3 regions of the Burkholderia sp. AW49-1 genome follow, and region 1 is predicted to be linked to each of the others. Evidence: riboswitches for the same ligand, from Rfam matches in the RefSeq annotation. Region 1 holds a riboswitch; each other region holds the start of a gene.
The links. A riboswitch is a leader RNA that binds a small molecule or an ion and turns the genes downstream of it on or off. The one in region 1 is predicted to bind cobalamin.

Region 1 (9,803 bases):
TCGACGCCGCCGGGCGACCACGCCCGAACGGCCGCCGCGATGCCCTGCGCGCGATAGTCGATGCTCGCCGCCGCGCCGAGCGCCTCGACGCGCGCGCGATTGCGGGCCGAGCACGTCGCCGCGACGCGCGCGCCCGCCTGCACGGCAAGCTGGATCGCGAACGTGCCGACCGCGCCCGCGCCGCCGTGCACGAGCACGCTCTGCCCGTCACGCAGCGCGCCGTCGTCGAACAGGCCGGCCCACGCGGCCAGCGCGGGCGTCGGCGTGGCGGCCGCTTCCGCGAAGCCGACCGCGTCGGGCAGGCGCACGACCGAGTCGTGCCGCACCGCGACGTATTCCGCATACGCGCCCCAGCGCCCCGCGCCGGCGTCGGTCTGCGCGAACACGCGCATCCCGGGCGCGAAACCTTCCACGCCCTCGCCGACCGCCTCGACCACACCGGCCGCGTCGAAGCCGATCACGAACGGAAACGTGATCTGCATGAACGCGCCGAGATAGCCTTCGCGGCATTTCCAGTCGGCGGGATTGACGCCCGCGTACGCGACGCGAATCAGCACGTCGCCGGGGCCCGGTGTCGGCGCGGGAACGTCGGCCATTCGCAGTGCGTCGGAATGACCGACGCGGTCGATCAGCAAGGCTCGCATGGTGGTGTCTCCAGGATTGTCGTTTGCATGGCGGCGGCTCGCGTGCGTCGCGCGTCACCCGGCCGTGTCGGCCAGCAGGCTCGACGCGAGCGGGCAGAACGCGTGCGAGATCGCATCGACCGTCCAGTCGGGGCTTTCGGCGTCGAAGCGGCGGTCGACCCAGCCCCAGTGATACGGATGCAGCAGGTATTCGCCGAGCAGATCGCCGACGTGCGCGAATTCCTGTTGCCAGACGTGGGTCCACGCACCCGGCGTCACGATCCGGCTCAGCCGCCAGTTGCGGATGCCGGGCATGAACGCGGGCATGCGCATCAGTTCGCGCTCGAGGTCGCGCACCTGTGCTTCGTCGGCCTTCGGCCGCACGCGCAGCATCAGCGTGCGCCATACGCCGTCGCGCAGCGCCGGCTCGCGCAGGCCGCCGCCGACCGCCAGGCATGCGGCGCCGTCGATCCGCGCGACGGCCGGTATGCGGGCCAGCGCGGTGAAGTCCGGCGCGTGGTCGGCCGCCCGTTCGTCGCGCAGCACGTCGAGCGTGTAGTCGCCCGCGTTCCAGCAGCCGTCCAGATTGCGCGCGAGTGCCACGCGGGTCGCGCCGGGCAACGCATGCGCGGCGCCGCGCAATGCACGTTCGAACGCGCCGGCATCGTCGGTCGCCGAAGCGAATATCTGCGCCGTGTCATGCCGCATGGTCGACCTCCGTCAGTGCAGGCAGCGGCGCATCGGCGTCCGTCATCACATGGCGGCGGCGCGCGTCGCACAGCGCGTCGACGGCCATCCAGAACGCGACCACATCGCCGTCGGTCAGCGCGCGCATCCGGTAGTACGCCGCAGCATCGGCAACCTGCCACGTCAGCCACAGCGTGCTCGGCTGCCCCGGCACCGCGACGGGCGGCGACACCCAGCGGCCGGCCGCCGTCAGTCCGCGCGCCGCGTGGCCCGGCAGATAACGGTCGCGCAGCAGCGCCAGCACGTCGGGAATGCGCTCGGGCGCGAGGGTGATTTCGTCTACGATCTGGATCATTCGCGAGTCGTCTCGGGAAGTTCGTGGCGCAATGCGATGCCGGTCGCCTACGCCGTTCCGGCGAGGCCGGAAGCGGCCGGCGTCGATACCATTCTTGCGTGGCGACGGCCGGCGAACCCCTACCGGCCCGCTCACCGGCCCCTGTCGTAGCGCTCAGATCGGGAGAGAGATGAAACAGCGCGCAATGCCGGCACGCGGCCGCATGTTGCCGGGCCTCGGCGCCCGCCTGCTGGACGAGCTGACGCGCAGCGGCGCACCGCCGGCTGAACGACCGACGACGCCCGGCGGCTTCGTCGCGCTGTACCGCGACGCGATCGAGCGGCTCGAGGCGCAGGTTGCGCGCGGCAACGGCCATCCGCCGATGCGCAAGCAGGAAGTCGACCTGATGTGCCGCTGCCTGCTCAGTTGCGCGACGCTCGCGGACGCAATCCGCTGCGCGGCTGAATTCTGCGAGATGCTGACGCCGCGCGCCGGCGCGCTGTCGCTCGCGGTGCGCGACGGGCGCGCGACGTTCCGGATGGATTCGCTGCGCCGCACGCGCAGCCCGGCCGCGTGCCTCGTCGACCTGACGGGCTTGTTCTGCTATCTGCAGTTGTTCGGCTGGCTGATCGGGCAACCGCTGCGACCGGACGAAGTCTGGCTCGGCCATCCGCGCCGCGACGACGCGATGCCGCTGCTCGGGCTGTTCAACGCGCCGGTTGACGTCGGCCGCAAAACCTATGGCTTCGCATTCGACGCTGCGCGGCTCGATGCCCGCGTGATCCGCCAGCCGGGTGAACTGACGGCGTTCCTCGTCGATTTCCCGTTTCGTCTGATCGATGCGGCGCCGGCCGTCGTGTCATGGGCGCAGCAGGTGCGCGGCTTTCTCGACGCGGCGCTCGCGCGCGAGCAGGCGCTGCCCGCGCTTGCCGAGCTGGCGACATGGCTCGGCGTCAGCGAGGCGACGTTGCGGCGGCGGCTGGCCGCCGAAGGCAGCGGCTATCACGCGTTGCGCGAGCGGTGTCTCGCCGACGTCGCGCGGCGCTGCCTGCGCGAGTCCGATTGGCCGGTCGCGCGGATCGCCGCGCATCTCGGGTTCGCGGGCGAAGAAGCTTTCCGGCGGGCGTTCGTGCGATGGACGGGCGTCGCGCCGAGCCGCTTCCGGCGCGATTGCCGCGCGGCCAACGCGCCCTTTCATCAGATGTAAAGGGGTCCTCATGTCTCGCAAGCGAGGATCTGGAAAAGAATCCGGCGATCACTGACGTTTTTTCGCATCCCCGCGCGCTTCGCCGATTGACGCGCCGGAGCGCTCGCCATTACGCTTGCGCGCTGATGGTTCCCGGAGACGGGATCAAAAGGGAACGCAGGAGAGGCAGCGCCTCGAATCTGCGGCTGCCCCCGCAACTGTGAGCGGCGAATCCGCACTACTCCAAGCCACTGGGAAACCGGGAAGGCCGGTGCGAATAGCGACCCGCGAGCCAGGAGACCTGCCATCGACCCGAGGTCCAAGCAGCCGCGCCGGGCGGGGTGTCCCGGAGCGCCAGGCGCCGCCTTTGGCGGTCGCCCCGTTGCATGGACGGCCCGACCTCAGGACCCTTCAGATGTCCAGTCTTTCCGCCTCCGCTTCCTCGCCGGAAGCGTCGTGCCGTCGCGCCAGCCATGGGCGCGGCGTGTCCGCACGCGTGTGCCGTGCCGTGTCGTTCGATCCGCGCGACGACCGCCCAAGCCGTCCGGTCTCGCGATAGACCGATACGAACCCGGGCGGTACGCACCGCCACCCGCTTACGCTCGCCGTACCTGCAACACGATCACGCTCATTGCCTCATGAATCTTCGCCACTTTCTCGCCACGTCCGCCGCCACGGCGCTGTTCGCCCCGATCGCCCATGCCGCCGGCGACACGGCCCTCCCGCAGCCGCCCCAACCCGCCGCAGCCGCCGACCTGCCGACGATCAGCGTGACCGACACGCGGCACCTGCCCGAATCGTTCGACCAGCGCTATGCGACGACGCAGGTGCTCACGCGCGCCGATCTCGATCGGCTGTCGCCGAGCGACCCGAGCATCACGCAGGCGCTCGCGACGCTGCCGGGCGTGACCGTCTCGCAAAACGGCGGCCCCGGCTCGTCCGCGTCCGTGAGCATCCGCGGCTCGTCCGCCAATCAGGTCGCGGTGTTCATCGACGGCATCCGGATCGGCTCGCCGACGACCGGCATCGCGCCGTGGGCCGACCTGCCGACCGACGCGTTCGAACGCGTCGAGGTGATCTCGGGGCCGGCCGCCGCATCGTTCGGCGCGAACGCGATGGGCGGCGTCGTGCAACTGTTCACGCGCCGCGCCGCCGGCCAGCCGAACCAGACGACCGTGTCGTTCGGCGGCGGCTCGAACAAGACCTTCGACACGCAGGTGCGCACGTCGGGCACCGTGCCGTCGACGGGGTCGCTCGCCGCGCTCGGCGGCCTCACCTACACGCTCGGCCTGCACAGCTACAACACGGCCGGCATCGACGCGACGCGACCGTTCGCCTACGGGCACGAGGACGGCCGCAATCCGTATCACGCGCAGGACCTCGATGCGCGACTCGGCTACGCGCGCGACAACTGGTCGATCTCGACGTTCGCGCTGTATCACCGCTCCGACCTGTCCTATGACAACGCCGGCTTTGCGAATCGCGAGCTCGATCATCAGCTGACGACCGGCATCGCGTTCCATCTCGACATCACGCCCGACACCCAGTTCGACCAGTCGTTCGGTTATGCGAACGACCGCCAGTTCCTGTACGCGAGCGACCCGACCATTCCGACCGACCAGATCAACTCGCAGCGCATCAGTTCGTCGACGTCGCTGACCCATCAGGAACACGGCTTCCGGCTGTTCGGCCTGCCGCTGTCGGGCGAGACGAAGGTCGCGTACGACTTCACGCGCGAACAGGCCTTCCTGCCCGTCGACGTGCCGGACGGCGTGCCCACGCGCAACGACTCCGCGTTCTCGCTGCATCAGTCGGCGACGCTCGGCAGCGTGACGATGTTCGTCGCGGGGCGGCACGAGATCATCGCCGGGAAGGCCGTGAACACCGGCAACGCCGCGCTGTCGTGGGCCATCACGCCGGTCTATACGGCGCGCGTGTCGTACGGCAACGCGTTCCGCCTGCCCTCGTTCAACGACCTGTACTACCCGGGCTACGGCAACCCGGACCTGAACCCGGAACGCAGCGATTCGGTCGAGGCCGCGCTCGATGCGAACACGGCGTACGGCACGTTCAGCGCCGCGATCTACGACACGCGCATCAACAACCTGATCGCCTACAACCCCGCGACGCGCTCGCCGATGAACATCGGTCGCTCGCACATCCGCGGCATCGACCTGTCGTACAAGGGCACGATCGGCCGTTATACGCCGGTGAGCGTCGCGGTCGGTTTCCTGAATCCCCATGACGAAACCAACGACAGCTGGCTCAACCGCCGGCCGCGCCAGACGGTCAGCGTCAACGTCGACCATACGTGGGACGAATTCAACCTGCACGCACTGAGCACGGGTGCGTCGCTGAACTACGGCGGCACGACGTTCGACGACCCGGCCAACACGACGTATCTGCCGTCGTACCTGACCGTGAACCTGCGCGCGTCGTACAGGATCAATTCGCACCTGACGGTGTCGGCGACGCTGTCGAACCTGTTCGACCGTCAGTACATGACCGCGTACGGCTACAACACGCTCGGCCGCACCGCGTTCGGCAAGGTCAGCTACACGTTCTGATCGCGCGCGCGGTGTGCCGGTGCCGCAGCGCGCGTCATGACCAGACGACGCCGCGCATGCCCGCGATCAACTGGGTCGCGCCGAACACCGCGATCACCACGGCCGACACGCGCGACAGCCCGTGCATGAACGTCAGCGGCATCTTCGCTCGCAACGCGGCGGTCGCGCTGCTCAGGCACAGCCACCACGTCGCGGATCCGAGGAACACGCCCGCGACCATCGACGCCACGGTCGGCCCCATCGTGCCTGCATGCGTGCCCGCCAGCGGGCCGAGCGCCGCGAAGATCCCGACGAACGACAGGATCGTCATCGGGTTCGACAGCGTGAGGCCGAAGGTCGTCAGGAAATCGCGCAGCACGGTCGTGCGCGACACGTCCTGCACCGCCGCCGACGCAGCCGGCGCCTGCCGCGCGATGGACCAGGCCAGCCACACGAGGAACGCGCCGCCGACGATTTTCAGCGCGACGGTCAGCATCGGAAACGCGGTGACGATGCCGGCGACGCCCAGCGCGCCGAGCAGCCCGTAGATCGCATCGGCGCACGCGGCGCCGATGCCCGTCGCGAACCCGGCGTGAAAGCCACGGCTCAGGCTGCGCTGGATGCAGAGCATGCCGATCGGGCCGACCGGCACAGCGATCGACAACCCCATCACGACGGACTTGATGAACAGCATGGCCGGCTCCTCGCGACATGCAATGACATGAACCGCATCGTAGGGAAAGTCCGGTCGCCGCTGAAGACGGTTTTTAAGGAAAAATGAGGCCTTCACCTTAAAAACTCCGCCGCGATGGACGAACTCGACTGGAAGATACTCGCGCTGCTGCAGGCCAACGGCCGCATCAGCTACACGGAGCTGGCGCGCCAGGTTCACCTGTCGGTGCCGGCGGTGACGGAACGCGTGAAGCGCCTCGAATCGGCCGGCGTGATCGACGGCTACACGGCGCGGGTCAATCCGGCCGCGGCCGGCTACCCGGTGAGCGCGCTGATCGGCATCACGGTGCCGCAGCCGGCGAAGGCGAAATTCCTGAAGCTGCTGGAGACGATTCCAGAAGTGGTCGAGTGCCATCACGTGACCGGCGCGGATTCCTACGTAATGCGGTTCGTCGCCGTCAGCATGGCGCACCTCGAGCAACTGATCGAGCGCATCAACCTGTACGGCGAAACGCGCACGTCGATCGTGATGTCGACGCCGCTGCCGGCGCGCGGGCTCGCGCGGCCGGCCGCGGCGGTCAAAGGCACTCGGGGGTGACAGGACGCCCCGCGTTGCGCGATGCTGTGCGTGGCGCACCTTGCACGAACCGGACAACCTGCCATGCCAGTCATCGGACTCAATCATTACAACCTGCGCGCGGATCGCGCCACGCTCGATACGCTGCGCGATTTCTACGTGACCGTCGTGGGCCTCCAGCCGGGCTATCGACCGCCGTTCCAGAGCAACGGCTACTGGCTCTACGCGGGCGCGCAGGCGATCCTCCACCTGTCGGAAGCGCGGCCCGGCGAAGTTCGGCCGGCGCACGTCGTCAACACGTTCGACCATATGGCGTTTTCATGCGAGAACGCCGCCGACATGGAGCGGCGCCTGGCCGACGCGCAGGTCCGGTACTCGCGCACGTACGTGCCGCTCACGCGCCAGCTGCAGCTGTTTTTCACCGATCCGGCCGGCAATGGCGTCGAGTTGAATTTTTCTAAAGCCGAGGGTGACTCCGGCGACGGACCGGGTTAGCACCGGCGATCGCTACTGCCGTTGCACGAGCTTCACGATCGTCAGCGTGCCCGCCACGCGCTCGACCCGGACCCTGACCTTGTCGCCCACGTGCAACGACTCGATCATCGCCGGGTCGCCAGCCTTGAACGCCATCGTCATCGGCGCCATCCCGACGTTCTCGAGCGCACCGTGCTTCAGCGTCACCATGCCGTGCGCGGCATCGATCCGCTCCACTTCGGCATCGGTCAACGCCGAATCCGGCGCCGACATCTTCATGTCGCCCATGCTCATGTCGGACATGCTCCCGCCCGCACGCACCGGCGTCGCGACGACGGCCATCGCACCGAGGACGGTAATGGCGAGGCATCGGATTTGCATCGAGACATTCCGTTGTTCAGCCAAAGACGCACGCGCCCGCTACACCAGCAACGTCGCGACCGCCCACGCGATCAGGACGATGCCCAGTGCGCGGCCCATCCGCTCGCCGCCCGGCAGCACCTTTTCGACGAGCACGAACAGCGACAACGCGACGATCCACACGACGTTCATCACGCCGCCGACGAACAGCAGCGCCATCAGCAGCCAGCAGCAGCCCACGCAATACGCACCGTGCCGCACGCCGAGCAGGAAGCTGCCCGCGACTCCCGGGCGCCAGTACGTCGTGAGAAGCCGGACCGGCGACCGGCATTGCCGCAGGCACGCCTGTTTCAGCGGCGAGAATTGATAGGCGCCGGCCAGCGCGAGGACGATCGCGGACAGCGCGGCGCTCTTCGACCACAGCATCATTCCGGAGATCAGGCCGGCAGGCTGCAGCAGCATCTGCAGCACGGCGGCGGCGACCGAGAACGCCAACCACGCGGTCAGGTAGCCGGCCAGCAGGAACGCCGACGTCAAGGCCGCCCCGGCGCCTTGCGCACCGCGATGCCGCAGCACGCGCCGGTACAACAGCACGAGCGGCGCCGCGCCGGGCGTCATCATCGCGATCATCATCACCCACCACATCAGGACCACGGTCGCCAGCGACGGATCCATGCCCCCCATGTCGCCGGCCAGCCGATGCGGAAACAACGCCACCGCCGTCATGTCCAGCGCCGACATGCCGGTGCCCGCGCCCGTCCACAGGTAGACCCAGCACGCGCCGACGAGCGCGGTCAGGCCGAGCAGCGTGACGACGCGCTCGCGTCCGAGAAAATCGCCGACGGGGATCATGCCGCGACGCGATGCCGGATCAGCCCGTGGTTGTTCAGGTGCAGCCGCGCGAACTGCGCGTAGCTCCGCTCGAGATTCAGCTCGATGTGCCCGCGCGACCGGCCGGTGCCCGAACCGATCTCGGCCAGCTCGTATTCGAAGCCGTGCGGCAGGTCGATCCGCACGCGATGCTCGGCGCCCGTCACCGGATTGCGGATCGGTTCGCCGACGATGTCGAACACGCCCTCGACGCCGATCCGGCCGCGCCGCGCATCGACATCGACGTCGAAATCGATCTTCGCGAAGATCGGATCGTATGCGTGCTCGAGCGTCGACGCGAACACGGAGAACATCGTCGCGAACGGATCGGTGTCCTGACCGGTCATGATCTTCAGTACGGCCTCGCACTGCGCCGGACTCGCGCGCTCGTCGACGATCGGCTGGCACCGGCCGTGGCCTTCGTGAATCGGCCCCGGCCACTGGAACACGACCGCGATCCGGACGCCATCGAGCACCACGTCGCCGTAGTGGCCGCTTTCGATCGAAATCGCACCCATCGCTTCGCAGTTGCCGTGCGTCGGCAACGAATTGAACTGGCAGGGGCAACCGTATGAGCAATTGCAGTTCATTAGTTCGGTTCCCTGAATCTCCCAAGGCGTCATGGCTTCACCTCGCGCGTTCGGTGGCACGTAATGTTTCGAATCTAGTGCAGCGCACAGGGGAAAGCAAAGGCCGCGCGAGACACGCGAACGAGCGAGGTAAGCGCCGCCGGCGGCGTCGTGCGACGACGCTGATCGGACGAATGCGTTGTCGTCGTGCGGCGCCTCCGGGCGCAGGCCGCACCGCCCGAGACGGCGCGTCCGGTGGACCATGTTCGAGCCACGTCCGACAAGAGCCGATGGCGCGATCACGTCATCGCAAATGCGGGCATCCCGCATCGGTCCTGGTCCATACTGTCTCGCAATCGACGATTTCTGACCGTCTCTGCCGCCCCGGATGGCTGTCATGCGCGTTCAAACTGCGTTGCTCTTTCTCGTCGGCACCCTGCTCACCGCGGGCGGCTACGGCGCAACCTTCCTGCTGTCGATGCGTTTTCGCGCGATCGGCGGCAGCGATCTCGATACCGGAGCCGCACTGGCCGCCGCGACCCTCGGCACCTTCGCCGGCCTGGCGGTGGTCGGCTGGTTCTCGCGGCAGATCGGCGCCGCGCGGATCGCCGCGCTGTCGTCGCTGTGCATCGGCGCCGGTATCGCCGGTTTCGCGCTCGTCGGGCGCGCACCGGCCGCCGATTTGCCGTCCGGCTTCCTGGTCGGCTTCGGCTGGGGCGCGTTTCACCTGGCCGCGCCGATGTCGCTGGCCGAGCGGACCAGCGGCGCCGCCCGGAACGTGTGGTTCTTCCGCTCGGCGACTTTCCAGATGACGGGGATCGGCGCGTCCCCGGCGTTCGCCTCGTATGCGATGCGCATGCTCCACTGGTCGATCGACGACACGCTTTATGCGGTCGGCGCGCTGT
Region 2 (9,803 bases), on a different contig from region 1:
CCGCGCGCGTAAAGCTCGCGCAGGTGCGCGCCGAGCTCGTCGAACGGCACGTCGGCCTCGACGCGCGACGCGAGCCCGTGCACGACGGCGCCCGGATAACGCGCCTGGATACGCCGCGCGGTATCGAGTGCGCCCGCGCCGAGAATCACGATCGCGGGCGGAGTCGTCATCCTTGCCATTTTTCCCCCGGCACGACGAGCAGCGAGAAGTACGGCGACGCCATCGGATCGACTTCGTCGAGCGGCACGATGCGCTGCGCCGCCATCGTCGCGCGCTCGACGTACAGCGCGCGTTTCGCGAGCCCCAGTTCGTCGAGTACGCGCCGCACCTTGTCGAAGTTGCGGCCGAGCTTCATCACGACGGCCGCGTCGGCCTGCGCGAGCCGCGTGCGCAATTCGTCCTCCGGCAGCACGCCGGACAGCACCGACAGGCTCTGGTTGCGATAGACGAGCGGCTGGCCGAGCACGGCCGTGCCGCCGAGCATCGCGCACACGCCCGGGATCACCTCGGTGTCGTAGCGCGGCGCGAGGCGATCGTGCAGGTACATGTACGACCCGTAGAAGAACGGATCGCCTTCGCAGATCACCGCGACGTCGCGCCCGGCGTCGAGATGCGATGCGACGATCTCGGCGGCCGTGTCGTAGAAATCGGCGATCACGTTCTCGTAGCAGAGCGGCGGCGGCAGCGCCTCGGTCGTCACCGGATAGACGAGCGGCAATTGCGTCTGCGCATCGAGCAGGTGCGCCTCGACGATTCCGTAGGCATTGCCCTTCTTGCCCTTCGCGACGAAATACGCGACCACCGGCGCGGCCTGCAGCACGCGCAGCGCCTTGATCGTCATCAGTTCAGGGTCGCCGGGGCCGACGCCGACCCCGAACAGGCGTCCGCGCGGGGCCGTCATTCTGCCTCCGTCGCGAGTGCGTTGACGGCGGCCGCGGCCATCGCGCTGCCGCCGCGCCGGCCGAGCAGCGCGACGTACGGCACGCCGCGGCTGTCGGCGTCGAGCGCCGCCTTGGATTCGGCCGCGCCGATGAAGCCGACCGGAAAGCCGAGGATCAAAGCGGGGCGCGGCGCGCCGGCGTCGATCATGTCGAGCAGGTGGAACAGCGCGGTCGGCGCATTGCCGATCACGACGACGCTGCCGGCCAGATGCGGGCGCCACAGTTCGAGCGCCGCGGCCGAGCGCGTGTTGCCGAGATGCCGCGCAAGGTCGGGTACTTCCGGTTCGCCGAGCGTGCAGATCACGCGATTGCCGGCCGGCAGCCGCGCGCGCGTGATGCCTTCGGCAACCATCCGCGCGTCGCACAGGATCGGCGCGCCGGCCGCGAGCGCCGCGCGGCCCGCCGTGCCGGCGCCGGTCGAGAAGCGCAGGTCGTAGGCGACATCGACCATCCCGCAGGCGTGGATCACGCGCACCGCGAGCTTCTCGAGATCGGGCGGAATCTTCGACAGGTCGGCCTCGGCGCGGATCGTCGCGAACGACTGGCGGTAGATTTCCTGCCCGTCGCGAATGTAGTCAAGCATCGGTGGTGTCCTGGCTGTGCCGCGCGCCCGTCAGTCGGTCCGCGGCCTGGTCAATCGTCAGATGGCGCGCGAGCGGGGCGCCGAGGCCCGCGGCGGCGTCGCGCCGGTAAAGGTCGTAGCGTCCGGGCGCGACCGCGACGAGGGTGGACGTCGCGGGGTGCGGCAGCGCGCAGTGACGCTCGCAGCCGGTCAGGTGCACGTCGACCGGATGGCCGACGCGCGCGGCCAGCGCGAGCGCATCGTGTTTCGTATCGGCGCGCGACTTCGCGCAGCCCGCGCTGCCGGTGCACGCGACCAGCGCCGCCAGCGGGTCGGACATCGTGCACACGAGGCCGAGCGACGCGAGCGCGTCGAGCAAGGCCGGCGTGCGTTCGTGCCGCACGCCGTGCACGAACACGCCTTGCCACGGGGTCATCGACAGCGTGCCGTCGCCTTGCGCGTCGGCAAGTGCCGCAAGCCGTTCCAGTTGCGTTGCGTCGAGCCGGCCGAGCACGAACTGCGCGCCGACACTGCAGCGATCCGCATCGCGCGACGGCCGTGCACCGACACGCAGCGCGGCGTCCGATTGCTTGCGCCGCCAGCCGGCCAGTGCCGGATCGGCTTCGAGCGGGAAGGGCGCGTAATGCTGCGCGCGCTCGCGCAACGCGCATGCGCCGCCGGTTGCGAGCAACGCGCGCATCCGCGTGATGTCGGCCGGCGCGAGATCGAGGAACGCGAGCAGCAGTGCGCGAACGAGCGCGACGGTCTGCTCCGGCGCGACGTCGAACCAGGCGGGCGGATCACCGGGCGCGACCGGCGGGCAGCCGGCCAGGCCCGCGGCGATGCGGACCGCCCCGTCGCCGCGACGCCACGCGGCGAGCCAGATGTCGTGCGGATGATCGAGCGCCGCGACCGATTCGCCGCCGTCGAGCTGGATCGAGAATTTCGGCGACACCTCGCCGCGACGCGGCTCGTGCGTCAGCATGTCGAGCAACGGCAGCGCGAGCGCGCGGCTGTCGAGCAGTGCGTCGGGATCGCGCCCCGCGAGCGGGCTGAGCATCAGGTTGCGGACGTCGTCGCTCGCGGCGAGCGCGGCCCGGTCGTCGGCAGCATCGCCGGCGCGCGGGCCCAGGCCAGCATCGAGCAATGCGTTGGCCAGCGTATCGGCCGCGCCGTCGCGGATGCCGCGCAACTGGAGATTTGCGCGATTGGTCGCATCAATCGCGCCGGAGCCGTAAGCGCGCGCAGCGGCGGCGATCGCACGCGCCTGCCGAGCGTCGAGCCGGCCGCCCGGCAGCTTGATCCGGCACAGCCCGCCGTCGGCGGCCGCGACGACGCGCACGAGCCCCGGGCAAGCCGACGGGCGCACGACGGTCGATGCAGGAATGGAATCGGGGGCGGAACTCAACGGGATACCGGGACAGTGTCGCGCCGCGGCCAACGCATCGGTACACCCCGCCCGACGCCGACTGGCACGCACGCACTTTCATGCCGGCAGGTCTCCTGGCTGACAGGTCGGCGCCGGCTCCCGGCCTTCCCGGTGAAACCAGTGGCATGAGGGGGAGATCGGCTCGCTGTCTACAGTTGCGGGGGCAGCCACAGCGGCGCGCGGCGCGCCCTGTGTTCCCTCTTCGGCCCCGAAGGGCACCGGCGAACGAACGGCCGTAGCATACCCGATTTCCCCCGCGCTTCGCGACCGCCGAGCGAGCATCGTGGCCGAAGCGAAATGCGGCCCGGCGTCGGCGGCCCGGCAGATGAAACGCGCGGTGGAACACGGTACCATGCCGACTTTCGCAATGCGGGCGGCCGCATCGGCGCCATACCGGCGCCGTACGGCGACTCGATGGAACCGGACGATGGGGAAGGGTGCATGACGGCGTGGCTGACGGTAGTGGGCATCGGCGACGACGGCTACGCGGGGCTCGGGCGCAGCGCACGGCGCGCGCTGCTCGAGGCGTCGTGGGTCGTCGGCGCGAAGCGGCACCTCGACATGCTGCCCGCGCGGCTGCGGGCCGAGCGCGCCGCGTGGCCGTCGCCATTCGACCTGTCGGGCCTGCTCGCGCGACGCGGTTCGCCCGTCTGCGTGCTGGCGAGCGGCGACCCGATGCTGTTCGGCGTCGGCGCGACACTCGCGCGCGAACTATCCCCCGACGAATGGCGCGTGCTGCCCGCGCCGTCGTCGCTGTCGCTGGCGGCCGCGCGGCTCGGCTGGGCATTGCAGGACGTCGGCGCGGTGTCGCTCGTCGGCCGGCCGCTCGCGACGCTCGCGCGCCACCTGCTGCCGGGCCGGCGCCTGTTCGTGCTGAGCGCCGACGGCCACACGCCTGCCACGGTCGCCGCCGAACTCGCCGCGCGCGGCTTCGGTCCGACGCGCATCAGCGTGTTCGAACACCTCGGCGGGCCGCTCGAGCGGCGCATCGACGGTCTCGCGCAAGACTGGAACATCGACGAAACCGCCGCGCTCAATCTGATCGCGCTCGACTGCCAGGCCGGCCCCGATGCGCCTCGCCGCGCACTCACGCCCGGCCTGCCCGACGACGCGTACCGCCACGACGGCCAGCTCACCAAGCGCGACATGCGCGCGCTGACGCTCGGACGCCTCGCGCCCGCGCCCGGCGAATTGCTGTGGGACGTCGGCGCGGGCAGCGGCTCGATCGGCATCGAATGGATGCGCGCGCATCCGTCGTGCCAGGCGATCGCGATCGAGTCGCATGCGGAGCGCCAGCGCTTCATCGAGCACAACCGCGACGCGCTCGGCGTGCCGGGGCTGCAACTCGTCGCGGGGCGCGCGCCCGCTGCGCTCGCGGGGCTCGCTGCGCCCGACGCGATCTTCATCGGCGGCGGCGCGACCGCGCCCGGCGTGCTCGACGCGTGCTGGTCGGCGCTGAAGCCCGGCGGCCGGCTCGTCGCGAACGCGGTCACGCTGCAAGGCGAGCTCGCGCTCGCCGCGTGGCGCGAGACGCACGGCGGCACGCTCACGCGCGTGTCGCTCGCGCACGCCGAGCCGCTCGGCCGCTTCGACACGTGGCGGCAGCCGTTGCCCGTCACGCTGTACGACGTGCGCAAACCCGATGCGACGGCAACGAACCTCACGGCCCCCGCGTGATGCGCGACGAAACCCCCGAACAACCGGCACCGCTGCGCTTCGGCTACACGACCGGCAGCTGCGCGACCGCGACGTCGCTCGCGGCCGCGCGCCTGCTGCTCGCGGGCGTCGCGGTCGACGCCGTCGAGATCGTGCTGCCGAAGGGGCAGCACGTGATGATGCGGCTGGCGTTCTGCCGGACGACGGCCGACGGCGCGGAAGCCGGCACGATCAAGGATGCCGGCGACGATCCGGACGTCACGCACGGTGCGCTGGTCTTCGCGCGCGTCGCGCTCGCGGCGGCGCCCGGCGTGCGCTTTCACGCGGGACCGGGTGTCGGCACCGTCACGCGTGCCGGACTCACGCTGCCGGTCGGCGAACCGGCGATCAATCCGGTGCCGCGCCAGATGATGACCGCGCACCTCGACGCGCTCGCGGCCGAATTCGGCTACGCAGGCGGCTTCGACGTGACGATCGGCGTCGAGGGCGGCGAGGCGCTCGCGCTGAAGACGATGAACCCGCGCCTCGGCATCGTCGGCGGATTGTCGATCCTCGGCACGACCGGCATCGTGCGGCCGTTCTCCTGCTCGGCGTACATCGCGTCGATCCACCAGGGCATCGACGTCGCCCGCGCGAACGGAATCGCGCACATCGCCGCGTGTACCGGCAACGCGAGCGAGGATGCGATGCGCGCGCACTACGGCCTGCCCGACATGGCGCTGATCGAAATGGGCGATTTCGCCGGCGCGGTGCTCAAGCACCTGCGCCGCGCGCCGGTCGCGCGCCTGTCGATGTGCGGCGGTTTCGGCAAGCTCAGCAAGCTCGCGGCGGGCCATCTCGACCTGCACAGCCGCCATTCGAGCATCGACCTGCCGCTGCTTGCGCAGTGGGCGGCCGAGGCGGGCGCGAACGCGGCTCTGCAGGCCGCGATGCGCGCGGCGAACACCAGCCAGGAAGCGCTCAAGCTCGCGCAGGCCGACGGCGTGCCGCTCGGCGACATCGTCTGCGCGCATGCGCTGCGGGTCGCGCGCGACATCGTGCCGCCATCGGTCGCGGTCGAAATGTTCGCGATCGATCGGCAGGGCCGCTTCGTCGGGAGCGCACGATGAGCGCGCGCATCCTGCTGCTCGGCGGCACCGGCGACGCGCTGAAGATCGCGCGCGCACTCGGCCCGCAACACGTCTACAGCCTCGCGGGCCTCGGCAAGGTGCCCGACGACTTGCGCTGCGAAGTGCGCGTTGGCGGCTTCGGCGGAGCGGCGGGGCTCGCCGCGTACCTGCATGGCGCCGGCATCGGCCTCGTGATCGACGCGACGCATCCGTATGCCGCGCGAATCAGCGCGAACGCGGCGGCCGCCGCGCGCGACGCGGGCGTGCCGCTGTGGGCGCTGCGCCGCGCGCCGTGGGCGCCGCAACCCGGCGACGACTGGCGGATGGTCGACGACTGGGCGGGCATCGAGACCGCGCTCGCGCCGTTCCGGCGGCCGCTGTTCACGCTCGGCCGCGAACCGCTCGCGCATCTCGACGAGATTCCGCCGCACCAGTTCTGGCTGGTGCGCTGCCTCGATGCGCATCCCGGCAACGCGCGCGCGCAGATCCTCGCCGCGCGCGGGCCGTTTACGCTCGACGGCGAGCGCGCGCTGTTCGCGCTCGCGGGCATCGATGTCGTCGTCAGCAAGAACAGCGGCGGCGCCGCGACCGAGGCCAAGCTCGATGTCGCGCGCGAACGCAGGCTGCCGGTCGTGATGCTGCGACGGCCGGCGCAGCCCGACGCCGATCGCGCGTTCGACTCGGCCGCCGCGCTGCTCGATGCGCTCGACCCGAGCGCGCGCGCGTGACGCCGCGCGCCGACTGCCCCATGAATTGACGGAGATTTTTCGATGACGGTGTATTTCATCGGTGCGGGCCCCGGCGACCCGGAACTGATCACGGTGAAGGGCCAGCGTCTCGTGCGCACGTGCCCGGTGATTCTGTACGCAGGCTCGCTCGTGCCGCCAGCCGTGCTCGACGGCCATCGCGCGGAACAGGTTGTCAATACGGCCGAGCTCGACCTCGATGCGATCGTCGCGCTGCTCGCCGCCGCGCATGCGAAAGGCCAGGACGTCGCGCGCGTGCATTCGGGCGATCCGTCGCTGTACGGCGCGATCGGCGAACAGATCCGCCGGCTGAAAGCCCTCGGGATTCCGTATGAAATCGTGCCCGGCGTGACGGCCACGGCCGCGTGCGCGGCGACGCTCGGCGTCGAGCTGACGCTGCCCGGTGTCGCGCAGACGGTGATCCTCACGCGCTTCGCGGGCAAGACGACGATGCCGGAAGGCGAAGCGCTCGGCGCGCTCGCCGCGCATCGCGCGACGCTCGCGATCCATCTCGGCGTGCGGCATCTCGCGCGGATCGTCGACGAAGTGCTGCCCCATTACGGGCCCGCCTGCCCGGTCGCGGTGATCTACCGGGCGAGCTGGCCCGACGAGGAACGCGTGACCGGCACGCTGGCCGACATCGTCGGCAAGGTGCAGGGCACGCGGATCGAGCGCACCGCGCTGATCCTGATCGGGCGCGTGCTCGATGCGCAAGAGTTCACGGATTCGACGCTGTATGCGAGCGGCAGTTGATTGCGCGTGCATGGAACGCGAGGCATCGCGGCGACGGGTTTTCTCGCGAGTAGACCCGCTGATCAACGCTTTTGGCCAAACGGCGCCAACCGTGCCATCTGACGTAACTGCACAACACCGGCGAACCGCGCACCCGCCACGAACCGGGTCAACGTTTTCACGCGCAGCGTCTGACTCGCGCTACGCCCGCGCAACGTGCCGCGCAAACCGCGGCGCGAACCCCGTCGCCAGCGCGAACAGCACCACGCACAGGCAAGCCATCGCGACCCACGCGGGCGACAGATCCGCGAGATGCTGGCGCACGATGCCCGCCGCGAACGGAAACAGCCCGGCGATCAGATAGCCGACGCCCTGCACGAACCCCGTCAACGACGCCGCATCGGCCGGTGTCGCCGCATGATCGACCGTGACGATCAGCGACAACGGAAACAGCGCGCCGATACCGGCACCCGTCAGCAGCGCAGCCGGCAACGCAAGTGTCTGCGGCGCGGCCAGCATCACCAGCAGCCCCGCGAGCAGCGACGCGATCGCCGCGTGCAGCGCGGGCCGGCGATCGGGCAGGCGGTCGATCGTCGCCGAGACCGCGAGCCCCGCGACGACTTCGGCGAGCGTCACGCCGCCGAGCAGGCTGCCGGCCGCGGTCGGCGACCAGCCGAGCCGCATGTAGTACGGCGGCAGCCATGCCAGCACGAGGGTATAGGCGCCCGTCGCGATCCCGAAGAACAGCGCGAGCCGCCACGCGCGCGGCGAGCGCGACGGCCGCGCCTGCACCATCGACCGCGACGTCGGCCCGGACGCCCACGCGTGGCCGCCCCGGCTGGCCAGCGGCCACGCGAGCGCCGCGACAGCGGCCGGCAGCGCCCAGCCCGCGAGCGCGACCAGCCAGCCCCAGCGGGCCGCGGCGAACGGCGCGACGACGCTCGCGAGCACCGCACCGCCCATGATCGACGTCGAATAGACGCCCATCGCGCCGCCGATCCGCGTCGCGAAATGCGCCTTCACGAATCCCGGCAGCAACGCCTGCACCATCGCGATCCCGAGTCCCGCGCAGCATGCGCTCGCGAGCAGCAGCCACGCGTGCTGCGCGCCGATGCGCGACGCGCAGGCGAAGCCGATCAGCGCGACGCCCAGCCATACGCCGCCCGCGATTCCCGTCACGCGCTGCAGCCGCCGCGCGCTCAACGCGCCCAGGCCCATCAGCAGGATCGGGATCGTGGTCAGCAGGCTCGCCGCGCCGTCGCCGATGCCGGTCGCGCGCTGGATCATGTCGAGCAGCGGACCGATCGCGGCCAGCGCCGGCCGCAGGTTCAGTCCGACCAGCACGATGGCGGCAAGCCGCCATCCGGGAGAAGTGAAGCGATTCATGGAACGGCCCTCGGTATCGGTGCGCGACACCTCCGTCCGGGGTGCCGCGCGTTTTCATGTAAAGTGTCTCGACATCAAGATAAATGCCGATTTATCTCGACGTCAAGATAACTGGTGAGCCGAGGAGGGTTAATGGATCGAGCCGCGCATGCGCTCGCGCAATGGCGCGTCGAGCGTCCGGATCTGGACGCGTCGTCGATGCTCGTGATGGGACGGCTGCAGGAGGCCGCACTGGTGATCGCACGCGACGGTCTCAATCCGTTGTTCGCGCGCTACGGGATGCAGCCCGGCGAATTCGACGTGCTGGCGACGCTACGGCGCAGCGGCGCGCCGTTCGCGCTGACGCCGACCGCGCTGTACGACGCGCTGATGATGTCGTCGGGCGGGATGACCGCGCGCATCGACCGGCTGCAGAAGGCCGGTTGGGTCGAGCGCCGGCCGAACCCGGCCGACGGCCGCGGCACGCTCGTCGCGCTGACCGATGCCGGCCGCGCGCTGATCGACGATGCGGTGGTCGCGCACGTCGACAATCAGCGCGCGATGCTGGCCGCGCTGTCGGAGGCGGAGCAGGCGCAGCTTTCAGCGCTGCTGGAAAAGCTGCTGGCGGGATTGGGGGAAGGGGCGTCGACGTCCGCCGAAAAATAGCGCCGCCGAATCGGCGCGTCGAATGAACGCAGCGAGCGGGAAACGAAAACGCCCGAAGGAAGCGGGAGAATCGCCCGCCGCGCGATGCGGCGGGCCAGGCAGAGCGCGGGCCGCGAGGTGCGCCCGCGACGCGGCTCAGTCGCGTGCCGGGATGTTGAGCCCGCGCGCGACGGCCGGACGCGCGACGAACGCATCGAGCGCCCGCGCGACATGCTTGAATTCGCCGAAGCCGACCAGGTCGCCCGCTTCATAGAAGCCGACGAGGTTACGCACCCACGGGAAGATCGCGATGTCGGCGATCGTGTACGTGTCGCCCATGATCCACTTGCGGTTCGCGAGATGCGCGTCGAGCACGGCGAGCAGGCGCTTCGATTCGGCAACGTAGCGGTCGCGCGGACGCTTGTCTTCGTAATCGCGGCCCGCAAACTTGTGGAAGAAGCCGACCTGCCCGAACATCGGGCCGATGCCGCCCATCTGGAACATCACCCACTGGATCGTCTCGTAGCGGCCCGCGGGATCCTTCGGGATCAGCTGGCCCGTCTTGTCCGCCAGATAGATCAGGATCGCGCCGGATTCGAACAGCGGCAGCGGCCGTCC
Region 3 (9,803 bases), on a different contig from region 1:
TTCAGCCCGAGCGTCCACGCGGCCTGCGTCGGCACCGCGCGCGTATCGACCGAATAGAAGTTGCGGCCCGTCGGCAGCACGTCGGGCCTGCCGCGCGACGGCGAGCCGCTCGGCCCCGGCGGCACGAAGCGGCCGTCGAGGCCGCGCAGCAGCTGGCGCAGTTCCTCGCCGCCGCATGCGTCGAGGGCGGGCAGCAGCGTCGAGCGCACGCGCTCGAGCACGGCGAGCGTGCTCGGCCAGTCGCCGGGCGGCGTGGGGGCGGCATCGGCGCCGGTCTTGCCGGAAACAGCCGCGCACAGCCCGTCGAGCCAATGCTGCGCGAGCCGTTCGAGCCGCTCGCGCGTGTCGCCGGCATGGCGCCACGGCGACGCGTCGAGCGCTTGCAGAACGGCCGGCCGCGGGCCCGTCCACGGCGCGGCCCAGTCGGCCGCGAGCGGATCGAAATCGTCGCCGAGCGCGAGATCGCGCGCGAGCGCGCCGATCAGCCCCGCGCGTTCGCCCTTGCCGTCACCGACCGGAAAACGCGCGAGCGCGAGCAGCGTGTCGCGTCGCTGACGGTCGGCGGGCGACACGCCGAACACGTGCAGCCCGTCGCGAATCTGCGCTTCCTTCAGTTCGCACAGCCACGCGTCGACGCGCGTCAGCAGCGCATCCTCGTCGCCCGCATCGCGCGGCGGCGAAACGCTCAGTTCGTCGTGCAGACGGTGTTCGGCGATCGTCGCGAGAATCGTCTTGCGCAGCAGCTTCGCGCGCCGCGCATCGACCATCAGCGCCTCGTAGTATTCGTCGACCTGCCGTTCGAGATCCTGCAGCGGGCCGTAGTTTTCCGCGCGCGTAAGCGGCGGCATCAGGTGATCGACGATCACCGCCTGCGCGCGGCGCTTCGCCTGGCTGCCCTCGCCCGGATCGTTGACGATGAACGGATACAGATGCGGCAGCGGCCCGAGCGTCAGGTCGGGCCAGCACGCGTCGGACAGCGCGACGCTCTTGCCCGGCAGCCATTCGAGGTTGCCGTGCTTGCCGAGGTGGATGACCGCGTCGATGCCGAACGCATCGCGCAGCCAGAAATAGAACGCGAGATACGCGTGCGGCGGCACGAGATCCGCATCGTGGTAGCTCGCATAGTCGTTCTCGCCGCGCGAGCGCGACGGCTGGATGCCGACGAACACGTTGCCCGCGCGCCAGCCGGCGATCGTGAAGCGCCCCTGACGCAGCGTCGGGTCCGCTTCGGGCAGGCCCCAGCGCGCGTTCAGCGCGTCGCGCACCGCGGCCGGCAGCCGCGCGAAATGCGCGACGTAATCGGCCAGCGCGAAGCTCTGGAACGCGGGGCGCAAGGCGCGCACGGCCGGGTCGTTGGTCACGCCTTCGGTGAGTCGCGCGATCAGCGCGTCGCCATCGGCCGGCAGGTCGGCCACGGCATAGCCCGCATCGCGCAGCGCCGCCAGCACGCGCAGTGCGGACGCCGGCGTGTCGAGCCCGACGCCATTGCCGATCCGCCCTTCGCTTTGCGGATAGTTCGCGAGGATCAGCGCGATGCGCTTGTCGGCGTTGTCGAGCGTGCGCAGCCGGCACCAGCCGCGCGCGAGCGCCGCGACGAACGCGACGCGTTCGGCGTCCGGCTGGTAGCGCACGACGTCGACTTCGGTGTGCGGACAACGATACGCCAGCCCCTTGAAGCTCACCGCGCGCGTGACGATGCGCCCGTCGACCTCGGGCAACGCGATGTGCATCGCGATGTCGCGCGCATGCAGCCCCTGGTTGTCGGCCACCCACGCGTCGCGGTTGCCGCCGGACAGGATCACCTGCAGCACCGGCGCATCGCCGGCGAGCACGTCGGGCTCGGGGCTGTCGATCGCGCCGGCCGCGAAGGCGGTGGTGTTCAGCACGAGCGCGACGCCGTGCGTGTCGCACAGCTGCGTGACGACCTCGCGGCTCACCGCATCCTTCAATGACGTGACCGCGATCGGCAGCGGATTGAGCCCCTCGCGCACGAGCGCATCGGCCAGCGCGTCGAACACGGCGGTGTTCGCGGCCTGCCAGTGCGCGCGATAGAACAGGATCGCGACGACGGGCGCGCCGGGCGTCCAGCGCGCACGCCAGTCGTCGACGCTCGCCGGGTCGCGCGCCGGGTGATACAGCGCGGCGGCCGGCAGCGGGCGCGGCAGCTCGGGTTCGTCACCGAAACCGAGCGTATGGAACGCGATGCTGCGCAGCAACGCTTCGGCGTTGTGCATGCCGCCTTCGCGCAGATACCGCCACCACATCCGGCACAGCTCGGGCGCGACCGTGCTCTTCGCGACGAGGTTCGGGTCTTCCTGCAGGTCGCCCGAGAACATCGCGAGCTGCTGCTTCCGTTTCGACGCGAGCGACACGGCCTGCTCGATCCCGTACGGCCAGTATGCTTCGCCGCCCAGATGATCGATCACGACCGTCTTCGCGTGGCGCAGCACGTCGTCGACATAGAAATCGACCGACGCCGGCTGCCGCAGGAACGTGACGTTCGCGAGCCGCACGCTCGGAAAGCCGGCGGGCAGTTTCGGCACGACGCTGGCCAGCAGCGACAGCGTCGTGTCGGCCGAGCTCAGGATCACGATGTCGGCCGGCTGCTGGTCGATCCGCACGACGCCCTGCGTATCGTCGACGAAGCCGCCCGGCGTGGTGCGCAGCAGATGCATCGCGCGTTACGCCTGTTGCAGGTCGGCCGCGCATGCGGCGTCGAACGCGCGCTGCAGCGCGGCCGCGTCGAGATCCTCGCCGATCAGCACGAAGCGGCTCGCCCGCGTTTCGCCGTCCTGCCAGCGACGGTCGAAGTAGCTGTCGAAGCGGCGGCCGACGCCCTGGATCACGAGCCGCATCGGCGCATCGGGCAGCGCGGCGAAGCCTTTCGCGCGGTAGATCGTGTGCGTCTCGACGACACGCTGCAGCGCGGCGATCGTCGCCTCGCGCGTGCCCGCATCGCCCGACACCACCACCGAATCGAAATCGTCGTGATGGTGGTCGTGATCGCCGTCGTCGGCCGAGCCGTGATGGTCGTGCCGCAGGTGGATCGTTTCCTCCGACGCCGATTCGAGTCCAAGCAGCATCGCGACGTCCAGTTCGCCACGCGTCGCGCGAACGATCTTCACCTGCGGCGGGATTTCCTCGCGGATCGCGGCCTCGACCTCGGCGAACCGCGCGTCGGCGACGAGGTCGGCCTTGTTCACGATCACGAGGTCGGCGGACGACAGCTGATCGGCGAACAGTTCGTGCAGCGGCGATTCGTGGTCGAGGTTCGGATCGGCGCGGCGCTGCGCGTCGACGGCCTGCGGGTTCTCGGCGAACTGGCCGCTCGCGGCGGCCGGACCGTCGACCACGGTCACGACCGCGTCGACCGTGAAGCTGTTGCGGATCGTCGGCCAGTTGAAGGCCTGCACGAGCGGCTTGGGCAGCGCGAGGCCCGACGTCTCGATCAGCACGTGATCGATGTCGGCGCGGCGCTCGACGAGCGCTTCCATCACCGGATAGAACTCCTCCTGCACGGTGCAGCACAGGCAGCCGTTCGCGAGTTCGTACAGCTGGCCCGACGCTTCGCCCTGCGCGCTGTCAGCGTCCTCGCAGCCGATGCCGCAGCCCTTGAGGATTTCGCCGTCGATGCCGAGCTCGCCGAATTCATTGACGATCACCGCGATGCGGCGGCCTTCGGCGTGCTGCAGGATGTGGCGCATCAGCGTGGTCTTGCCGCTGCCGAGAAAGCCCGTGACGATCGTGACGGGAAGCTTGCGTAAGGTCATGGTGGATCCTGTGTCGAAAAGGGAGTCAGGCCGAGAGCGTCACGTCGATCTCGTCGTAGCGTTTGAGGCGGTAGATCGCGGCCGACACGATCCAGCACGCAAGGAACAGGCCGATCACGACGTAGCCGAGCATCCCGAAATGCGATGCGACCATCGTCGAGAAATCCCACACGGGCCCCTCCAGCGACAGTTTATCCGCGAGCAGCGCGAGCACCTCGATGCCGCCGATCAGCGCGGCGACCAGCACCGACACGAACGTGATCGTCATGTTGTAGTAGATCTTGCGGATCGGCCGCACGTACGCCCAGCGGTACGCGCCCATCATCAGGATGCCGTCGGTCGTGTCGACGAGCGTCATGCCCGCGGTGAACAGCACCGGCAGCACCATCACCGACCAGAACGACAGGCCGCCCTGCACCTGCGTGGCCGAAATGCCGAACAGCGCGATTTCGGTCGCGGTGTCGAAGCCGAAGCCGAACAGGAAACCGACCGGATACAGGTGCCAGCTGCGCGACACGAGGCGGAACAGCGGCCGGAACAGGCGGGCCAGCACGCCGCGCTGGTTCATCAGCATGTCGAGGTCGGCGTCGACGATCGTCTCGCCGCGGCGGGCCGCGCGAAACGTCCGGTAGACGGAGATCAGGATCAGCAGGTTGGCGGCCGCGAGCACCAGCAGGAAGAACGCCGACACGCTCGTGCTGATCACGCCGCCCCAGGTCTTCATGCTCTCGAAACGCGCGAGCGACGCCGCGGTCAGCGCGACCGCGACCGACATCACGATCACCACCGTCGAATGGCCGAGCGAGAAGAACAGGCCCGCGCCGAGCGGGCTGCGGCCCTCCTGCATCAGCTTGCGCGTGACGTTGTCGATCGCGGCGATATGGTCGGCGTCGACCGCGTGGCGCAGCCCGAACACGTAGGCGAGCAGCGCGGTACCCAGCAGCACGGGCTGGTCGCGAAACGCGACGAAGGCCCAGATCCACGCGCCGACGTTGAAGGCGACGAGCAATGAATAGATCGCGACGATTTTGCCGCGCAGCCCGGATGAGCTGTCGTTGAACAGGCGGAAGAACGAGTCGAGCATGATGCTCCTTTGCGAACGGTCGACATGATGAATGCCAACACGGCCGTCGTCGGCCCCGCCTGCGCCGCCGGCCGTTCTTCGCCCCGGCCCGCGCGCGTGCTGCGGCTGACGGATCGGCAAAGGAAGCGGGCAACGTTCGGGCGTCGGGCGTGCTGCGGCCGTGGACGATGCGCCGCCTCCCCGCGGCGCTGAACCCCACGTTCTGGCCGGTATCCGGGCTGACGAACACGCCGCTTCGCCTTCCCGGATGCGCGGCATCCAGTGGCGGTCGTCCGCATGCGGCAGGCATGCGGCGAAGCGGCGCTGCATCGCGCTGGGCGCGATGCGTTCGCTTACCGTTGCGGGGGCAGCACAGGTTGGCTCGGCTGCGGCGCAGCCAGGCTCCCTGTTTCCCGTTTAACTGCGCGCGCCGGAGGAGCACGCGCGAGCACCAAAACGCGTGCGAGTGTAGGCGGCGGTGCGGGGAGCGTCAAGGCGGAACGGGCCGCCGCGGCGCGTTCGGCACGGCCACTGCATCGTGCCGGGGGCGCTCGCGGCGCCCGCGGGGCGGGTTCGCGCGGGCCGATCGCTGTGCTATCGTATGCGCCGCGTTCGGTGCTCGCATGCGCATTCCGCGCACGCAGTTAAACGGGAAACAGGAGGCGGAAGTCCGCCCGGCCTGTGCTGTCCCCGCAACGGTACGCCGCCCGCGCGCCGCGGTTCCCCCCGCACGCGCCCAGGCCGCCCGCGATGCCACTGCCCTTCAGCGGGCGGGAAGGCTGCGGCCTGGCAAGCGGCCAGCCCGGATACCGGCCGACGCAAGGGGCGAGCCCGCTGCTCGCCGAACGCCCGATCCGCGGGGGACGGATGGGGTGCGCTTCCCGCCCGCGTTCGCGCGGGCTTCGCCCGATCCATCATGCCTTGCCTGTCCGCCGGCCGCCGATGTGCCGTTCGCCGTCCCCTTTCCACTGCCACGACACGGTGTGCGCCGTGCCGCGTCCGATGAGCCGCGCGTGGCTCGTCGGCGCCGGCCCCGGCGACGCCGATCTGCTGACGCTGAAGGCCGTGCGCGCGATCGCCGCGGCCGACGTGCTGCTCGTCGACGACCTCGTGAACCCCGACGTATTGCGCCATGCACGCGCCGACGCGCGCATCGAGCACGTCGGCAAGCGCGGCGGCCATGCGTCGACGCCGCAGGAGGCGATCGTCGCCGCGATGCTCGCGCACCTGCGCGCGGGCCGCAGCGTCGCGCGGCTCAAGGGCGGCGATCCGTTCGTATTCGGCCGGGGCGGCGAGGAGCTGCTCGCGCTCGGCGCGGCGGGTTTCCCGGTCGAGGTCGTGAACGGCATCACGGCCGGTATCGCGGCCCCGTCCGCGCTCGGCATTCCGGTCACGCATCGCGGCGACGCGCAGGGCGTGATCTTCGTCACGGGCCACGGCGCGGGTGCCGACGAGCCCGACTGGCGCGCGCTGGCCGCGACGCGCATGACGATCGTGATCTACATGGGCATACGCCGGCTCGACGCGATCGTGGCCGCGCTGCGCGACGGCGGCGTGCCCGGCGACATGCCGTGCGCGGCGATCGAGAACGCGACGCGTGACGGGCAGCGGCACGTGCTCGCGACGCTCGACGCCGTCGTCGAACGTGTGGGTGCGACCGGTATCGGTTCGCCCGCGATCGTCGTGATCGGCCGCGTCGCGGCGCTTGCCGACGATCCCGCCGTGCGCGCGGCGCTCGGCGGCCGCGCATGATGCGCGTCGCGCTCGGCGTCGGGTTTCGCGCGGACGTGACGGCCGCGCAACTCGATGCTGCGATCCGCGCGGCGCTGAAGCACTACCCTGATGCCGAGCCGGCCGTCGTCGCGACACTCGTCGACAAGGCGCGCGCGCGGCCGCTGCGCATGCTGTGCGCACGCCGCGGCTGGCCGCTCGTCGCGTTCGACGCGGCGCAGCTCGCGCAGTGCCCCGGACCGGCATTGAGCGGCCCGTCGGCGGCCGCGCTCGCGCGTTTCGGCGTCGCGGGCGTGGCCGAGCCGTGCGCGCGGCTCGCGGCGCCGCGTGGCCGGCTGCTCGGCCCCAAATCCATCTTGGGCGGCGTGACGGTCGCGCTCGCCGGCCCGCTCTGAACCCTTTGTTTCGCTTTCGACAGGACGATTCCCGATGAAGACCGATGCCGAATCCCATCAGCGGATGACCGAACGCCGCCGCGCCGGCCATGAAAAGAAGCAGGCCGCCGCCACCCAGGAAAAGGGCCTGCTGATCGTCAACACCGGCAACGGCAAGGGCAAGAGCACGGCCGCGTTCGGCATGGCCGTGCGCGTGCTCGGCCACGGCATGCGGCTCGGCGTCGTGCAGTTCATCAAGGGCGCGCTGCACACGTCCGAGCGCGACTTCCTCGGCGCGGTCGCGCAATGCGACTTCGTGACGATGGGCGACGGCTATACGTGGAACACGCAGAACCGCGACGCCGATATCGCGACCGCGCGCAAGGGCTGGGACGAGGCGCGCCGGATGATCGAAAGTGGCGATTACCGGATGGTGATCCTCGACGAGCTGAACACCGTGCTGAAGTACGAATATCTGCCGCTCGACGAAGTGCTCGCGACGCTCGTCGGGCGGCCGGATTCGGTGCACGTCGTCGTCACGGGCCGGCATGCGCCCGATGCACTGATCGATGCGGCCGACCTCGTCACCGAAATGCGGCTCGTCAAGCATCCGTACAAGGAGCAAGGCGTGAAGGCGCAGCCCGGCGTGGAGTTCTGAGCGATGCCGGCCTGCCCCGCGCTGTTCGTCAGCGCGCCCGCGTCTGGCCAGGGCAAGACGTCGGTGACGGCCGGCCTTGCGCGGCTGCACCGGCGGCTCGGCCGGCGCGTGCGCGTGTTCAAGACCGGGCCGGATTTTCTCGATCCGATGTTGCTCGAACGCGCGAGCGGCTTCCCCGTGCATGCGCTCGACCTCGGCATGGTCGGGGAAACCGGCTGCCGTGCGCTGCTCGCCGATGCCGCGCGCGACGCGGACCTGATCCTGATCGAAGGCGTGATGGGATTGTTCGACGGCACGCCGAGCAGCGCCGATCTCGCGGTCGCGTTCGGCGTGCCGGTCGTCGCGGTGATCGCCGCGAAGTCGATGGCGCAGACGTTCGCGGCGATCGCGTTCGGGCTCGCGCGGTTCCGCCCCGAGGTGCCGTTTCACGGTGTGCTGGCGAACCGCGTCGGGTCGCCGCGGCACGCGGAACTGCTGCGGCAGGCGTTACCCGACGACTTGCGCTGGCTCGGCCACGTGCCGGCCGATGCGGGCATCGCGCTGCCGGAGCGGCATCTCGGCCTGCACCAGCCGGCCGACATCGACGACCTCGATGCGCGGCTCGAGCGCGCGGCCGACGTGCTCGCGCAGACGGCGCTCGCCGAATTGCCGCCCGCCCTTTCGTTCGCGGCACCGGACGTCCGCGCCCCGCTGCCGCGTGCGCTCGCCGGCACGCGGATCGCGATCGCGCGCGATGCGGCGTTCTCGTTCATTTATCCGGCGAATCTGGCGCTGCTCGATGCGCTCGGCGCGCAGCTTCGGTTCTTTTCGCCGCTGGCCGACGAACCCGTGCCCGCCGATTGCGATGCGCTGTTCCTGCCGGGCGGCTATCCGGAACTGCATGCGGCGACGCTTGCGGCGAATGCCGTGACCGCGCGGACGATTCGCGCGCACGCGGCGGCCGGCCGGCCGATCGTCGCGGAATGCGGCGGGATGGTGTATCTGTGCGAATCGCTGACGGACGTGGACGGCGCGACGACGCCGATGCTCGGGCTGCTGTCGGGCCATGCGACGATGCAGCGCCGCTTCGCGGCGCTCGGGATGCAGCAGCTGGACACGCGCACCGGGCCGATGCGCGGTCATACGTTTCATTATTCGCGGCTCGATACGCCGCTGGCGCCGCTGGCGACCGCTGCGCGGCCCGACGGCGCGCCCGGCAGCGGCGAAGCCGTTTATCGCGCGGGCCCGATCGTCGCGACGTACATGCACATGTACTGGCCGTCGAATCCGGAAATGGCGGCCGCGCTGTTCGGCGGCACGGCATTCTGACGCAAACCGTGAAAGGTCGCGATGTCAGTGCTTTTCGCGGCCCGGCGCTTCCGAGCGTGAAGTCCGGATCACGGTGCCGTCGGGCGAGAAATGCGCGTTGAACATCGCGTCGGCCGATACGCCGCCCTCGGCCAGCGCTTTCCAATGGAACATGAGCCTGGGCGGCGGCGCCCGCGTCGATGCGCCGCGGCGTCACACCAGGAACGTCTCGGCCAGCTTGACCCAGTACGATGCGCCGGTCGGCAGCGCGGCGTCGTTGAAGTCGTAGCCGGGGTTGTGCACCATGCAGCCGCCCTCCCCGTCGCCGTTGCCGATGATCAGGTAGCAGCCCGGCCGCTTCTCGAGCAGGAACGCGAAATCCTCGCTGCCGGTGAGCGGCACCATCCCGTCGATCAGGTTCGCCTCGCCGACCCACTCGCGCGCGACGCCGCGTGCGAACTCCGTCATCTGCGCATCGTTGACGAGCACCGGGTAGCGGCGCTGGTAGTCGATCGTCGCGGTCGCGCCGAACACCGCAGCCTGCGCATGAACGACTTCCTTGATGCGCGTCTCGAGCAGGTCGCGCACTTCCGGCTTCAGCGCGCGCACGGACAGGCGCATCTGCGCGCGGTCGGGAATCACGTTCGGCGCCTCGCCCGCGTGAATCGCGCCCACCGTGACGATCGCCATGTCGAGCGGCGACACGTTGCGCGACACGATCGTCTGCAGCGCGACGACGATCTGCGCGCACACGACGACCGGGTCGATCGCCCTGTGCGGCACCGCGCCGTGGCCGCCGCGCCCCTGCACGTCGACGATCACGGTATCCGACGACGCCATGAACGGCCCCGGCAGGAAGCCGAACTTGCCCGTCGGGAAGCCCGGCATGTTGTGCATCGCGAAGATCGCGTCGCACGGAA

Region 2: it holds a riboswitch for cobalamin, as region 1 does, so the genes downstream of both, cobG (precorrin-3B synthase) here and ACV22W_RS00050 (TonB-dependent receptor domain-containing protein) in region 1, are expected to answer to the same signal.
Region 3: it holds a riboswitch for cobalamin, as region 1 does, so the genes downstream of both, cobA (uroporphyrinogen-III C-methyltransferase) here and ACV22W_RS00050 (TonB-dependent receptor domain-containing protein) in region 1, are expected to answer to the same signal.

Annotation. Positions count from the first base shown of each region.
Region 1 covers NZ_JBSAXF010000001.1:1,749-11,551, reverse strand. The annotation lists gene ACV22W_RS00070 (NADP-dependent oxidoreductase) at 1-644, opposite strand, end outside; gene ACV22W_RS00065 (Dabb family protein) at 699-1,331, opposite strand; gene ACV22W_RS00060 (hypothetical protein) at 1,321-1,665, opposite strand; gene ACV22W_RS00055 (helix-turn-helix domain-containing protein) at 1,835-2,851, shown strand; cobalamin riboswitch at 2,961-3,153, shown strand; gene ACV22W_RS00050 (TonB-dependent receptor domain-containing protein) at 3,469-5,397, shown strand; gene ACV22W_RS00045 (LysE/ArgO family amino acid transporter) at 5,432-6,070, opposite strand; gene ACV22W_RS00040 (Lrp/AsnC family transcriptional regulator) at 6,185-6,646, shown strand; gene ACV22W_RS00035 (VOC family protein) at 6,710-7,120, shown strand; gene ACV22W_RS00030 (copper-binding protein) at 7,133-7,480, opposite strand; gene ACV22W_RS00025 (DUF2182 domain-containing protein) at 7,520-8,311, opposite strand; gene ACV22W_RS00020 (DUF1326 domain-containing protein) at 8,308-8,952, opposite strand; gene ACV22W_RS00015 (MFS transporter) at 9,296-9,803, shown strand, end outside.
Region 2 covers NZ_JBSAXF010000005.1:286,172-295,974, forward strand. The annotation lists gene cobJ (precorrin-3B C(17)-methyltransferase) at 1-170, opposite strand, end outside; gene ACV22W_RS11385 (precorrin-2 C(20)-methyltransferase) at 167-901, opposite strand; gene ACV22W_RS11390 (precorrin-8X methylmutase) at 898-1,524, opposite strand; gene cobG (precorrin-3B synthase) at 1,517-2,872, opposite strand; cobalamin riboswitch at 2,980-3,170, opposite strand; gene cbiE (precorrin-6y C5,15-methyltransferase (decarboxylating) subunit CbiE) at 3,374-4,609, shown strand; gene ACV22W_RS11405 (cobalt-precorrin-5B (C(1))-methyltransferase) at 4,609-5,697, shown strand; gene ACV22W_RS11410 (cobalt-precorrin-6A reductase) at 5,694-6,425, shown strand; gene cobM (precorrin-4 C(11)-methyltransferase) at 6,468-7,196, shown strand; gene ACV22W_RS11420 (MFS transporter) at 7,377-8,561, opposite strand; gene ACV22W_RS11425 (MarR family winged helix-turn-helix transcriptional regulator) at 8,694-9,206, shown strand; gene ACV22W_RS11430 (glutathione S-transferase N-terminal domain-containing protein) at 9,342-9,803, opposite strand, start outside.
Region 3 covers NZ_JBSAXF010000005.1:264,212-274,014, reverse strand. The annotation lists gene cobN (cobaltochelatase subunit CobN) at 1-2,675, opposite strand, end outside; gene cobW (cobalamin biosynthesis protein CobW) at 2,682-3,770, opposite strand; gene ACV22W_RS11310 (HoxN/HupN/NixA family nickel/cobalt transporter) at 3,796-4,854, opposite strand; cobalamin riboswitch at 5,042-5,304, opposite strand; cobalamin riboswitch at 5,429-5,665, shown strand; gene cobA (uroporphyrinogen-III C-methyltransferase) at 5,776-6,585, shown strand; gene ACV22W_RS11300 (cobalamin biosynthesis protein) at 6,582-6,959, shown strand; gene cobO (cob(I)yrinic acid a,c-diamide adenosyltransferase) at 6,994-7,596, shown strand; gene ACV22W_RS11290 (cobyrinate a,c-diamide synthase) at 7,600-8,904, shown strand; gene ACV22W_RS11285 (hypothetical protein) at 8,929-9,057, opposite strand; gene ACV22W_RS11280 (M20 aminoacylase family protein) at 9,097-9,803, opposite strand, start outside.